3 regions of the Arthrobacter sp. NicSoilB4 genome follow, and region 2 is predicted to be linked to each of the others. Evidence: riboswitches for the same ligand, from Rfam matches in the RefSeq annotation. Region 2 holds a riboswitch; each other region holds the start of a gene.
The links. Region 2 has a riboswitch for thiamine pyrophosphate ahead of thiO (glycine oxidase ThiO). Riboswitches for the same ligand answer to the same signal wherever they lie in the genome.
Positions count from the first base shown of each region.

Region 1 (3,267 bases), 820 kb from region 2:
CACCAAGCACCTGCACCCGGAGCTGCTCAGCACCGACGAACTGGAAGCCGTGGTGCAGCAGGCGGCCGGAACGCGCGGTTTCACGGACGACGACGGCGACGAGGTTACCGGCGGGCGGTGATGGCTGGTGCGCCCTAAACGAGGCGCTTTAGACGATGTCCTGGGTCTTGGCGAAGCGCGTGATTGCGCGCTGCGTGCCGCGGTTGGCGAGGACCTGGATGATGGCGCTGACGGACGCTGAGATCAGCGCGAAGGTCAGTGCGTGGCGCAGTGTGGTGGGGACGTCGTCGTCTTGGCCCTTGGGCGGCTTGCTGCCCGTGGACTTCTCCCAGACGGTGTCGACGAGTTTGGTGCCAGCGAAGCCGGCCAGCAGGCTGACGCCGGTGCCGAGCAACTTGATGAGGATGTTCATTCTGCGGACTCCTTGGAGGCGGGAACTGGGCTTCCCCTAGCGTAGCGTTCTTGGCCCGGCGGTCCAGCCAGGCAGGCAGGGGGCGGGACAGGTCAGCCTGAGGTACCCGCGCGGCCGAGGATGTCCGACAGGGCCTCGACCACCAGTTCATGGTCGGCTTTCTGCGGCAGACCCGACACCGTGACGGTGCCTACCATCCCGGTTCCGCGCACGTAGATGGGGAAGGCCCCGCCGTGGGCGGCAAATTCCTTCTCATCGAACCAGGCGTTGTCCTCGATCATCCGCCCCGCGGCCCGGGCCCGGAGTCCCACCAGCAGCGACGGGACCTCGTACCGCACGGCCGTGCGCTGCTTGGCCCTGATCCAGCGCTCGTTGTCCGGGGTGGCGCCCTCCAGCGCCGCATGGAAAAGCACCTGCTCGCCCTTGGTGATGTCGATGGCGATCGGGTGGGAGCGCTGCCTGCCCAGTTCCACCAGGCGGAGCCCCAGATCCAGGGCGTCGTCCTTGCTGAAAGACCGGAACTGCAGTTCGTCCATTTCCGCCAGGATGCTGCCGATGAGTGCCGCCAGGGAGCCGTGCGGCTGCGGTTCGGCGGAGTCCGGATCGTAGCCGGGTGAAGGAACTGGTGAGGTGGTCACGTGATTCAGCTTCCGTTGGTTGGCCGCCGTCGGGTAGCCAAACGGCCGCGGCGGTGTCCGGTGTTCCATGCCCTGCCGACTCTACCAAGCAAGGGTCCGCAGGTCACCGGCGGCCAAGCCGGCGGATTGTGACGGACGGGCCCGGAAAACAACCTCTTCCGGGTGTAAACTGGGCCACGCCCACAAGGGCTATTTTCAATACGACAGGGGAGCGCCGCCGTCGGGCATCACCGGGGAAATCCGGGGAAACCACAGGTGGGCGCTGAGAGTGCGGACAGCCGCAGACCCTCGAACCTGATCCGGTTAGTACCGGCGCAAGGGAGTCGAGTTCTCGGAGTGCCCGGAGCGGTGGCAGAAGCCGCGGCCCGGGGCACTCTCCCCTCCTGTTCCTCAGGAGGACGATATGACTGATACATCTGCTGCATCTGTGAAACAAACGCGCACCCGACTCAACTACAACTGGCGTGTAGTGGACATTGTGGTGGCCGCGTTGATCGCGGTGGCGGGCGGCGTGATCTTCTGGGCCTGGTCCCAGGGCGCCAACCTCATTTCCGCCCCCGTCAACGCCTTCTACCCGCCACTCACCGGGCTCTACGCCGGCGGCTGGATGATCCCGGCGGTGCTGGGCATGCTCATCATCCGCAAGCCGGGCGCCGCACTGTTCTGCGAAGCGGTGGCCGCCACGGGCGAGCTGATCATGGGCTCGCAGTACGGCACCACGGTGCTGATCTCCGGGATCCTGCAGGGCCTCGGCGCGGAACTGGTGTTCGCCGCGTTCATCTACAAGAAGTTCAACCTGCCGGTGTCCCTGCTGGCCGGGGCCGGCGCGGGCCTGTTCTGCGGGCTGAACGATGCGTTTATGCCCTGGGGCTGGAACATTGCCTACGCAGGCGGTGACAAGCTTGCCTACATCATCTTCACCGCCATCTCCGGCGCTGTGATCGCCGGCGGCCTGTCCTGGCTCGCCACCCGGGGACTGGCCAGGACCGGCGTGCTGAGCTCCTTTGCCTCCCGCAAGGCGGCTACGGAGCCCGTCTTCTCCTGATGCCTGCCTTAGAGGGGGTCCGCCCGGCCTCGATCACCGCTCGCGGCTGGGGCTGGCGGCACGCCGGCCGGTCCCGGCCCGCCGTCAGCGGCCTGGACCTGGACATCCGGCCCGGGGAGCGCGTGCTGCTGCTGGGGCCCTCGGGCGCCGGCAAGTCCACGCTGCTCCACGCCCTGGCCGGGGTGCTGGGCGACAGCTCCGCCGGTGACGCCGGCCGTACGGCCGGCACCGCGCCGGCTGACAGCGAGGACGCAGACGAGACCGGCAGCCTGCTGATCGACAGCGCCCCGCCCCGGGCCCGGCGTGGCCGTGCCGGGCTGATGCAGCAGGACCCGGAGACCCAGGTGGTGCTCTCGCGCCTTGGCGACGACGTCGCTTTCGGCGCGGAAAACCTGTCCGTACCCCCGGCGGACATCTGGCCACGCGTGGCGGAAGCGCTCGACGACGTCGGGCTGGGCCGGCTGCCGCTGGACCACCCGACGTCGGCCCTCTCCGGCGGCCAGAAGCAGCGGCTGGCACTGGCCGGCATCCTCGCGATGCGCCCCGGGTTGATCCTGCTTGACGAACCGACCGCCAACCTGGACCCCGACGGCGTCCTGGAAGTCCGGGACGCCGTCGGGCGCTGCCTGGACAAAACCGGGGCCACCCTGGTGGTGGTGGAACACCGCGTCTCGGTCTGGAAAGACCTCGTGGACAGGATTGTGGTGCTGCAGCCGGGATCCGCCACGGACTCCGCCGTGCTGATCGACGGGCCGCCGGACCAGGTCCTGGCGCAGGCGCGGGACATGCTCACCGCGGCCGGGGTCTGGGTACCCGGCTACGTGCCGGAGACCCGGGCACGCGGATCACGGACCCCCGGCCAGGAAGCCGCGGCCGGCACTTCGGGGCAGCTGCTGCTGGCCGCGGAGGATCTGGCGGTCTCGCGGGAACGGCAGCGGCGGGCGGGACTCCGAGGCGGCTTCCGTCCCATTCCGCCGGAGCCTGTGCAGTCCGGCATCTCGGCCCAGGTCCGCGCCGGCGAGGCGCTCACCATCACGGGACCGAATGGTTCGGGGAAGTCCACCTTCGCCCTGACCCTGGCCGGCCTGCTTGCGCCGGTCTCCGGCCGGGTGTCCGCCACCCTGGCACTCAGCGCCGGCGCCGGGATCGATCCGTACCGGTGGAAGGCCCAG
Region 1 is NZ_AP024653.1:3,663,359-3,666,625, reverse strand. It holds gene mnhG (monovalent cation/H(+) antiporter subunit G) at 1-121, shown strand, start outside; gene LDO13_RS16860 (DUF4235 domain-containing protein) at 149-412, opposite strand; gene LDO13_RS16855 (heme-degrading domain-containing protein) at 505-1,050, opposite strand; TPP riboswitch at 1,246-1,389, shown strand; gene LDO13_RS16850 (ECF transporter S component) at 1,454-2,095, shown strand; gene LDO13_RS16845 (ABC transporter ATP-binding protein) at 2,095-3,267, shown strand, end outside.
Region 1: linked by a shared signal. The riboswitch ahead of LDO13_RS16850 (ECF transporter S component) and the one ahead of thiO (glycine oxidase ThiO) in region 2 are both predicted to bind thiamine pyrophosphate.

Region 2 (3,267 bases):
AGGGTGTGCTCGTCCGCGATGACTTCCAGCTTCACCCAGTCCGTTTCGAGGGCCTCGCGGGCCAGTTCGGCGGTCAGCACGGCGTCCCTTGCCGTGAAGCATCCCGCGGTGTTGGGCAGCACCCGGATGTTGTGGTCCAGCAGCAGCTGAAACAGCGAACCGGCTTCCGCAGGCGAATAGCGGCGCATGGCGACAGTGGTCAGCTCGGTGCCCGAGGCCAGCAGCGCGGCCCCCAGCCCGCCCAGGCTCGGCGCCCCGCCGGTGCCCATGATCAGCCGCGACCCCAGCTGTACGCCGTCGACCTCAAACGGATCCGCTGCAGCCGCCGACACTCCGGGTGCCGCGGCCAGGGTGGTGTCCTCCATGCTGCTCATCCTCCCTGTACCGCCGTGACCAGTTCGACGTCGTCCCCGTCGGCGAGCGCGGTGCCGTGCCACTGGCTGCGGGGTACCACCTCCGCGTTGCGGGCGACGGCGACCCCGAGTTTCCGGCCGTCGGCGGACTGGCCGTTCGGGGCCAGCGGCCGGCCGGTGACCGCGCTGACGAGGGTGCCCACCGAGGCGCCGTCGGGCAGCGTGTGCCCGGTTCCGTTCAATGTGATGTTCATGCCGTTTCCTTGCTGTGCTCAGGGTTGGGATTGGTGGTCCGCAGGGACGTGTCCGGCTGTCTCGCGGCGGGCGGGCCGCAGGGCTCGGTACCTGCGGCGAACCTGTCCGGCCGGAACCGGACCCAGCGGGGGTCCGCGGCGCCGTCGAGCAACTGCCGGCAGATGTCCGCGGCGGCGGGCGTGAGCAGGATTCCGTGCCGGAAGAAACCGGTGGCGATGATCAGCCCTGCAACACCCCCGGCGCCTCCAGGTTGCGCCACCCGGCCCAGCAGCGGTGCGTTGTCCGGCGTCCCGGGCCGTGCCCTGGCGGTGGCCTCCAGCAGTTCAAGTTCGGCGACGGCGGGGAGCAGCTGCTGTGCGTCGCGCAGCAGCTGGTAGACGCCGCCGGCTGAGACTGCCGAGCCGGGCGGGGCACCGGCCGGGGCTGCCGAACGGCTGTCTTCACCGAGGGCGTCTTCCCGTTGCGTGGCACCGATGACTACTGTGCCGTCCTGCCGGGGAACGATGTAGACCGGCACTCCGCGGACCAGCCCCCGCACGGTTGAAGTGAGCAGCGGCCGCAGTCTCTCCGGGACCCGGAGCCGGAGAATATCGCCGTGGACCGGCCGCAGCGGCAACCGGAGTCCGGCGGGCAGGCCGTGGAGCGCGGCGGCGCCCAGCCCGTTGGCCACGATAGTTTCCCTGGCCAGCACGGATCCGCCGCCGGCGAGGCTGGCTCCGGCCACGCGCCCGTCCTGCCACAACAGCCCGGCGGCGCGACGGCTGACGGTGTCGCAGCCGCTGTCCGCCGCCAGGAGTTCCCCGATCCGGGCGAGCAGCCGGCGCGGGTCCACCTGGTGGTCGGCTGGGATGTCGAAGGCACAGGAGATGCCGGGGCTGAGCAGCGGTTCGCGCGTGCGCGCCTCGCGGACACTCAACGGCTCGACGCCAAGGCCGTACGCCTGCTGGACGGTGCGCAGGTCCGCGAGCGCCCGGCGGTCGGCTGCGTCGGCGCCCACGGCGAGGGTCGGCGTCGTGAGGTAACCCGTACTGCTGACGGCGGCAGTGCGCGTGTCCGGGCCGGCGCCCCCTGCCTCCAGCGCCGCGGCAAATGCCGGCCAGAGGCGTGAGGACTCGAGCATAAGCTCCAGGAGGGGCTCTTCCTGGTAGTGCAGTTCACTCACGGGGGCGAGCATGCCGGCGGCAGCCCAGCTGGCGCCGCTTCCCGGGGCGTCGTCGATGAGGGCGACCGTTCGGCCCGAGCGTCGCGCCGCCCAGGCGATCCCGTGGCCAACAGCCCCGCCGCCAATCACGGCGACGTCGTAACATTTCCCGGCTTCGGTGTCATCAGGGCCGGCCGCAGCAGGCGGCTCGGCGTCAGTGCCCGCGGCCGTGCCGCGGGCGGATGTGGTGCCCATGAAGGATTCCTTCCCTACGCCGGTACTAACCGGATCAGGTCAAGCGGTCGGCTCTGACGCCCTCTCAGCCTGCCGGCGCCGGACGCTGGTGGCGTCGTCGGCGGCGGGCTCCCGCGGTATTGGCCCAGTTTAGAGGAACTAGGCTGGAGGCATGAGCCAGGATGCCGCCCACACCACCGCCCGCCTGTACCTTTGCACCGATGCCCGGCAGGGCCGCGGCGACTTTGCGGACTTCGTGGATGAGGCCTTTGCCGGCGGCGTCGACATCATTCAGCTGCGCGACAAGTCGCTGGAGGCGGCCGAGGAACTGGAACTGCTGGAGGTCCTGCACCAGGCAGCCCGCCGCCACAACCGCCTGTGGGCCGTCAACGACCGGGCGGACCTCGCCTCGCTCTCGGGGGCCCCGGTATTCCATATCGGGCAGAAGGACATCCCCACGGGCGCCGCCAGGGATTTCCTGGGCCAGGACACCGCCCTCGGGCTGTCCACCCACAGCCCGGAGCAGGTGGATGCGGCCATTGCCTCCTCGGCCGGCCGCAACGGCCTGGACTACTTCTGCGTCGGGCCGGTGTGGGCCACCCCCACCAAGCCGGGCCGCGCCGCCGTCGGACTCGAGCTGGTGCGCTACGCTGCGGACGCGGCAGCCGGCGGGGTGCCGTGGTTCGCCATTGGCGGCATTGACCTCGAAAATGTGGAACAGGTGGTGGAGGCCGGCGCCCGCAGGATCGTGGTGGTCCGTGCCATCACCGAAGCCGACGATCCCGCCGGTGCCGCCCGGGCTCTGCTCGCCGCACTCGACGCCGCCGGGAACTGAGCGGGCAGTTCAGCCGGCCAGGCCGAGCTGTTTCATCCGGCGCGAGTGGTTGGCTGCCAGCTCCGCCATGAGCCTGCGGACCAGTTCCTTGGACCTGTCCTCGTCAGCGTCGACCAGGCCGCCGATGAACGCGTGCTCGAAGCTCACCCGCTGCGCCTGGGTCAGGGCTTCGCCGAGAAGGCGCCTGGCCCACAGCGCCAGCCGTGACGCCAGCCGCGGGTCATCCGCGAGGGCGGACTTGAGCCGTTCCCGCAGCACGGCGGTGGCCTCCTCATCGGCCTGGATCTGCTCGACCAGGGCCCGGGTCCCGGCGTCGACGTACCGCGAAATGGCCCGGTAGAAATCGGCGGAGACAGTGTCGATCACATACGCCTTCATGAGCGATTCGTACCAGTCCGCCGGGCGGGTGCGTTCGTGGAAATGGTCCACGGACGGCTGGAACGGCAGCA
Region 2 is NZ_AP024653.1:2,847,808-2,851,074, forward strand. It holds gene LDO13_RS12870 (thiazole synthase) at 1-365, opposite strand, end outside; gene thiS (sulfur carrier protein ThiS) at 371-607, opposite strand; gene thiO (glycine oxidase ThiO) at 604-2,004, opposite strand; TPP riboswitch at 1,998-2,129, opposite strand; gene thiE (thiamine phosphate synthase) at 2,156-2,818, shown strand; gene LDO13_RS12890 (ferritin-like fold-containing protein) at 2,828-3,267, opposite strand, start outside.

Region 3 (3,267 bases), 500 kb from region 2:
TGGAGTTCCCAAGGGAATCCATGAGCTATCCCGTGGACAAACACATCCGAAATCGGATGGAGCGTCCTCAAGGTCATAACCCAAGTGTTGGCGTAAGCACCGAAGATCTAGACTACGCTAATTTTGCCTTCGGCCGCAAATGAGGCTGGTTCCGAAGGGAGGTACGTGATAGGCACCACTCTGTATGGACAGAGCCCGCCGCAACGACTTCCGGAACCGTGCCCACCTATCGTACAGGCCCATCCGGGCGCCCGCCGTCAGGCGTGCAGCCGCGGCGCGTCGAAGAAGTCGACCTCGTAGCGTGCGGACTGCCGGAAGGCCAGCGTCATGGCGTCCCGTTCGCCCGCCGATGCCGCCCGGGCGGCGGCGTCGGTGTAGGCGACGGCCTGCCGGGTGGCGGCAACAAACGCCTCGTCGGCGTAGGTGCGCAGCCAGACGGCGTAGGGATGGGACTCCGGTGCGCCAGCGGCGAGGAACTGCCGGTACAGGGTCTCACCCACCTCGGCATAGAGCCAGAAGCACGGCAGCACGGCGGCCACGAGCACACCGTAACTGCCGGAGATCGAGGCGGCCAGGAGGTGGTCAACGTAGGACTTGGTGACCGGCCCGGGCGTCGTCACCGCCGTGCGCGTGCTGAGCCAGGTCCGGTGCAGCTCCGACTCGACCTCCAGGCAGTTCTGCGCCGAGCGGGCCCAGAACAGCTGCTCGGCCTCAGTGGGTGCAATCGCGGCGGCCCGGGCCAGCACGCGGGAGTAGCCATTGAGGTACAGGGCGTCCTGGGCAAGGTAGTAGGCAAACTCGTTCTCCGGCAGCGTTCCGTCGGCGAGGCCCCTGATGAAGTCAAGGCCGTAGATCGCCTTAAGGTCGGCGGTGGCCGCTTCCCGGAGCGCGACGGCGAACTCCCCTTCGGCCGGTCCCCGGGCGGCGGTTCCCCTTTGCCGGGCGCCGTGGTCATGGGTGTACTGCTGCACGTGGTGGAAATGGTGGACCGGGCCGTTGCCGGTGCCGACGCCGAGGGCCGCAGAGGTGCGCAGTGCCTCCTGCAGCCATGGCTTGACCTCGCGGAGCGCGGCTTCCCAGTCCCCCGCTCCGCCGGCCCGCGCCGTGTCCCTGGCCTGCCCGATTTTCCTGGCCTGGACTGTGGCGATCGCGGAGGACAGCGAACACCCCGTGCCGTGGCTGTTGCGGGTGTGCACCCGCTCTCCCGGCACCACCACGACGTCCTGGGCCAGGAGTCCGCCGGTGTTGACCAGCGCGTCGGGGCATCCGTTGCCGCAGTCGTCGTTGCCGGGGCCGGTCTGGTCGCCCCCGGGGCCCGTTCCGGCCTGGAGGTGGCCGCCCTTCACCAGGACCGTGGAGCCGGTCTGGGCGGCGAGCCGCTTGCCCTGTTCCAGTGCCCCGGCCCAGTCCTCGGCGGTCTCCTCCCTGAGCAGGACGGCGAGTTCGGCGAGGTTGGGCGTGATCAGGTCCGCGTACGGCAGCAGCGCGTGCAGGGCTGCCTCGGCGGACTCCTGCAGCAGCCGGTCTCCGCTCGTCGCCACCATAACGGGATCCAGGACCACGACGCCGGGCCGGGCCCTCTCGAGCCAGCCGCGGACAGCATCAATCACGGCGGCATCCCCCAGCATCCCGATCTTGACGGCGTCGATGGTGATGTCCTGGCTGATGGCATCCAGCTGGGCGGTCAGGAAGGCCGCCGGCGGGACGTGGACGGCGCTGACACCGCGGGTGTTCTGGGCGGTCAGGGCCGTGATGGCGGCCATGCCGTAGCCGCCGTGCGCGGCAATGCTCTTAAGGTCGGCCTGGATGCCGGCGCCGCCGGAGGGGTCGGAGCCGGCGATCGCGAGCACCCGCGGGATCCGGGGCGTCGAAGGGGCGGGGACAGGCGGAAGAAACGATGAGGCGGTGGTCAAGAGAGACATCCCTTCGCCGGTGCTAACCGGACAGGTTCAACGGGTCTGGATCTCAGCCGGCTCGATGCGCGGCACCCCGTGTCAGGGTTCCAGCCTAGCCGCATCCCTTAACGAAGACGCGGGCACGGCCCGAACCGCGCGTATTGCTACGCCGTCCGGACCGCACCCGCGGCCTTGCTGAACTGTTCCGGGGCTAAAGCTCCGAGGCCGGAACGCCGACGCCGAGGATGATCGGCTCGCTGGCGGCCGGCTTCGCCTCCGGCGCCTTTGTTGCCGGGACCTTGGCCTCGTGCACGGAAACGGCGGCGGACTGCCGGGATTCCTGGCGCTGCTCCACCGAGGTTTCATTCGCTGCACCCTGGGCGCGGCTGGCGCTCCGGTTGCGGCGTCCGCGGCGGGCACGCGAGGTACCGGCTTCGGCTTCAGCTTCGGTCTGGGAACCCGGCGACTGGGTGCGTCCCGGGCCGGTTCCGCCGGTGCGGGCCGGAGCTGCCGCTGCCGTCCGGGCCGCCGGCGCCTTCGCTGCAGGCTCCTGTGTTGCCGGTTCCTGCGCTGCGGGAACCTTGGCCCCTTCGGCTTCGCCGAGGTTGGCGAAAGCCTCGGTCAGCAGGTCCAGGGTCAGCGCGGGCGCACTGGCCTCGTCGGCGTGCTCCACGAACGGAAGAGCGACCTGCTCGCCGCCAAACGTCAGCACGGCTGCCGGACGCCCGGCAGCTTCCTCCGACGCGGCCAGCTCGACGGCAGCCTCGACTGCGGCCTCCACCGCTGCCTCGCGGGCCCCGGCGTCGGCGGCGGTTGCCTCGCCGTCATGCAGGTGGGCGGCGTGCGCCGCTGCTGCGATGTTCGCCAGGGCGGCGCGGGTTGCCTCGGCCTTGGCGTGGCGCTCGGCTTCGGTGGGCTCGGCGTGCACGGCTGCCGGCGCGGACTGGACGTCCGTTCCTTGGCCGCCCCGGCCGCGGCGGCGGCTCTTGCGTTCGGTCCGCGCGGCCGGCTGCTGCTCGGTCCGCGGGACGTGGTGCTCGGCGGCAACGACGTTGGCGCGGCGGTGCTCGACGGGCTCGTCGTGGGTCACGATGCCGCGCCCGGCGCAGGTCTCGCACTGTTCGCCGAAGACTTCAAGCAGCCCGGTGCCCATCCGCTTGCGGGTCATCTGCACGAGGCCCAGCGAGGTCACCTCGGCCACCTGGTGCTTGGTCCGGTCCCGGCCCAGGCATTCCACCATGCGGCGCAGTACCAGGTCGCGGTTGGATTCGAGCACCATATCGATGAAGTCGATGACGATGATGCCGCCGATGTCGCGGAGCCGGAGCTGCCGGACGACTTCCTCGGCTGCTTCGAGGTTGTTCTTGGTGAC
Region 3 is NZ_AP024653.1:2,347,778-2,351,044, forward strand. It holds gene LDO13_RS10630 (bifunctional hydroxymethylpyrimidine kinase/phosphomethylpyrimidine kinase) at 258-1,922, opposite strand; TPP riboswitch at 1,905-2,002, opposite strand; gene LDO13_RS10635 (Rne/Rng family ribonuclease) at 2,107-3,267, opposite strand, start outside.
Region 3: linked by a shared signal. The riboswitch ahead of LDO13_RS10630 (bifunctional hydroxymethylpyrimidine kinase/phosphomethylpyrimidine kinase) and the one ahead of thiO (glycine oxidase ThiO) in region 2 are both predicted to bind thiamine pyrophosphate.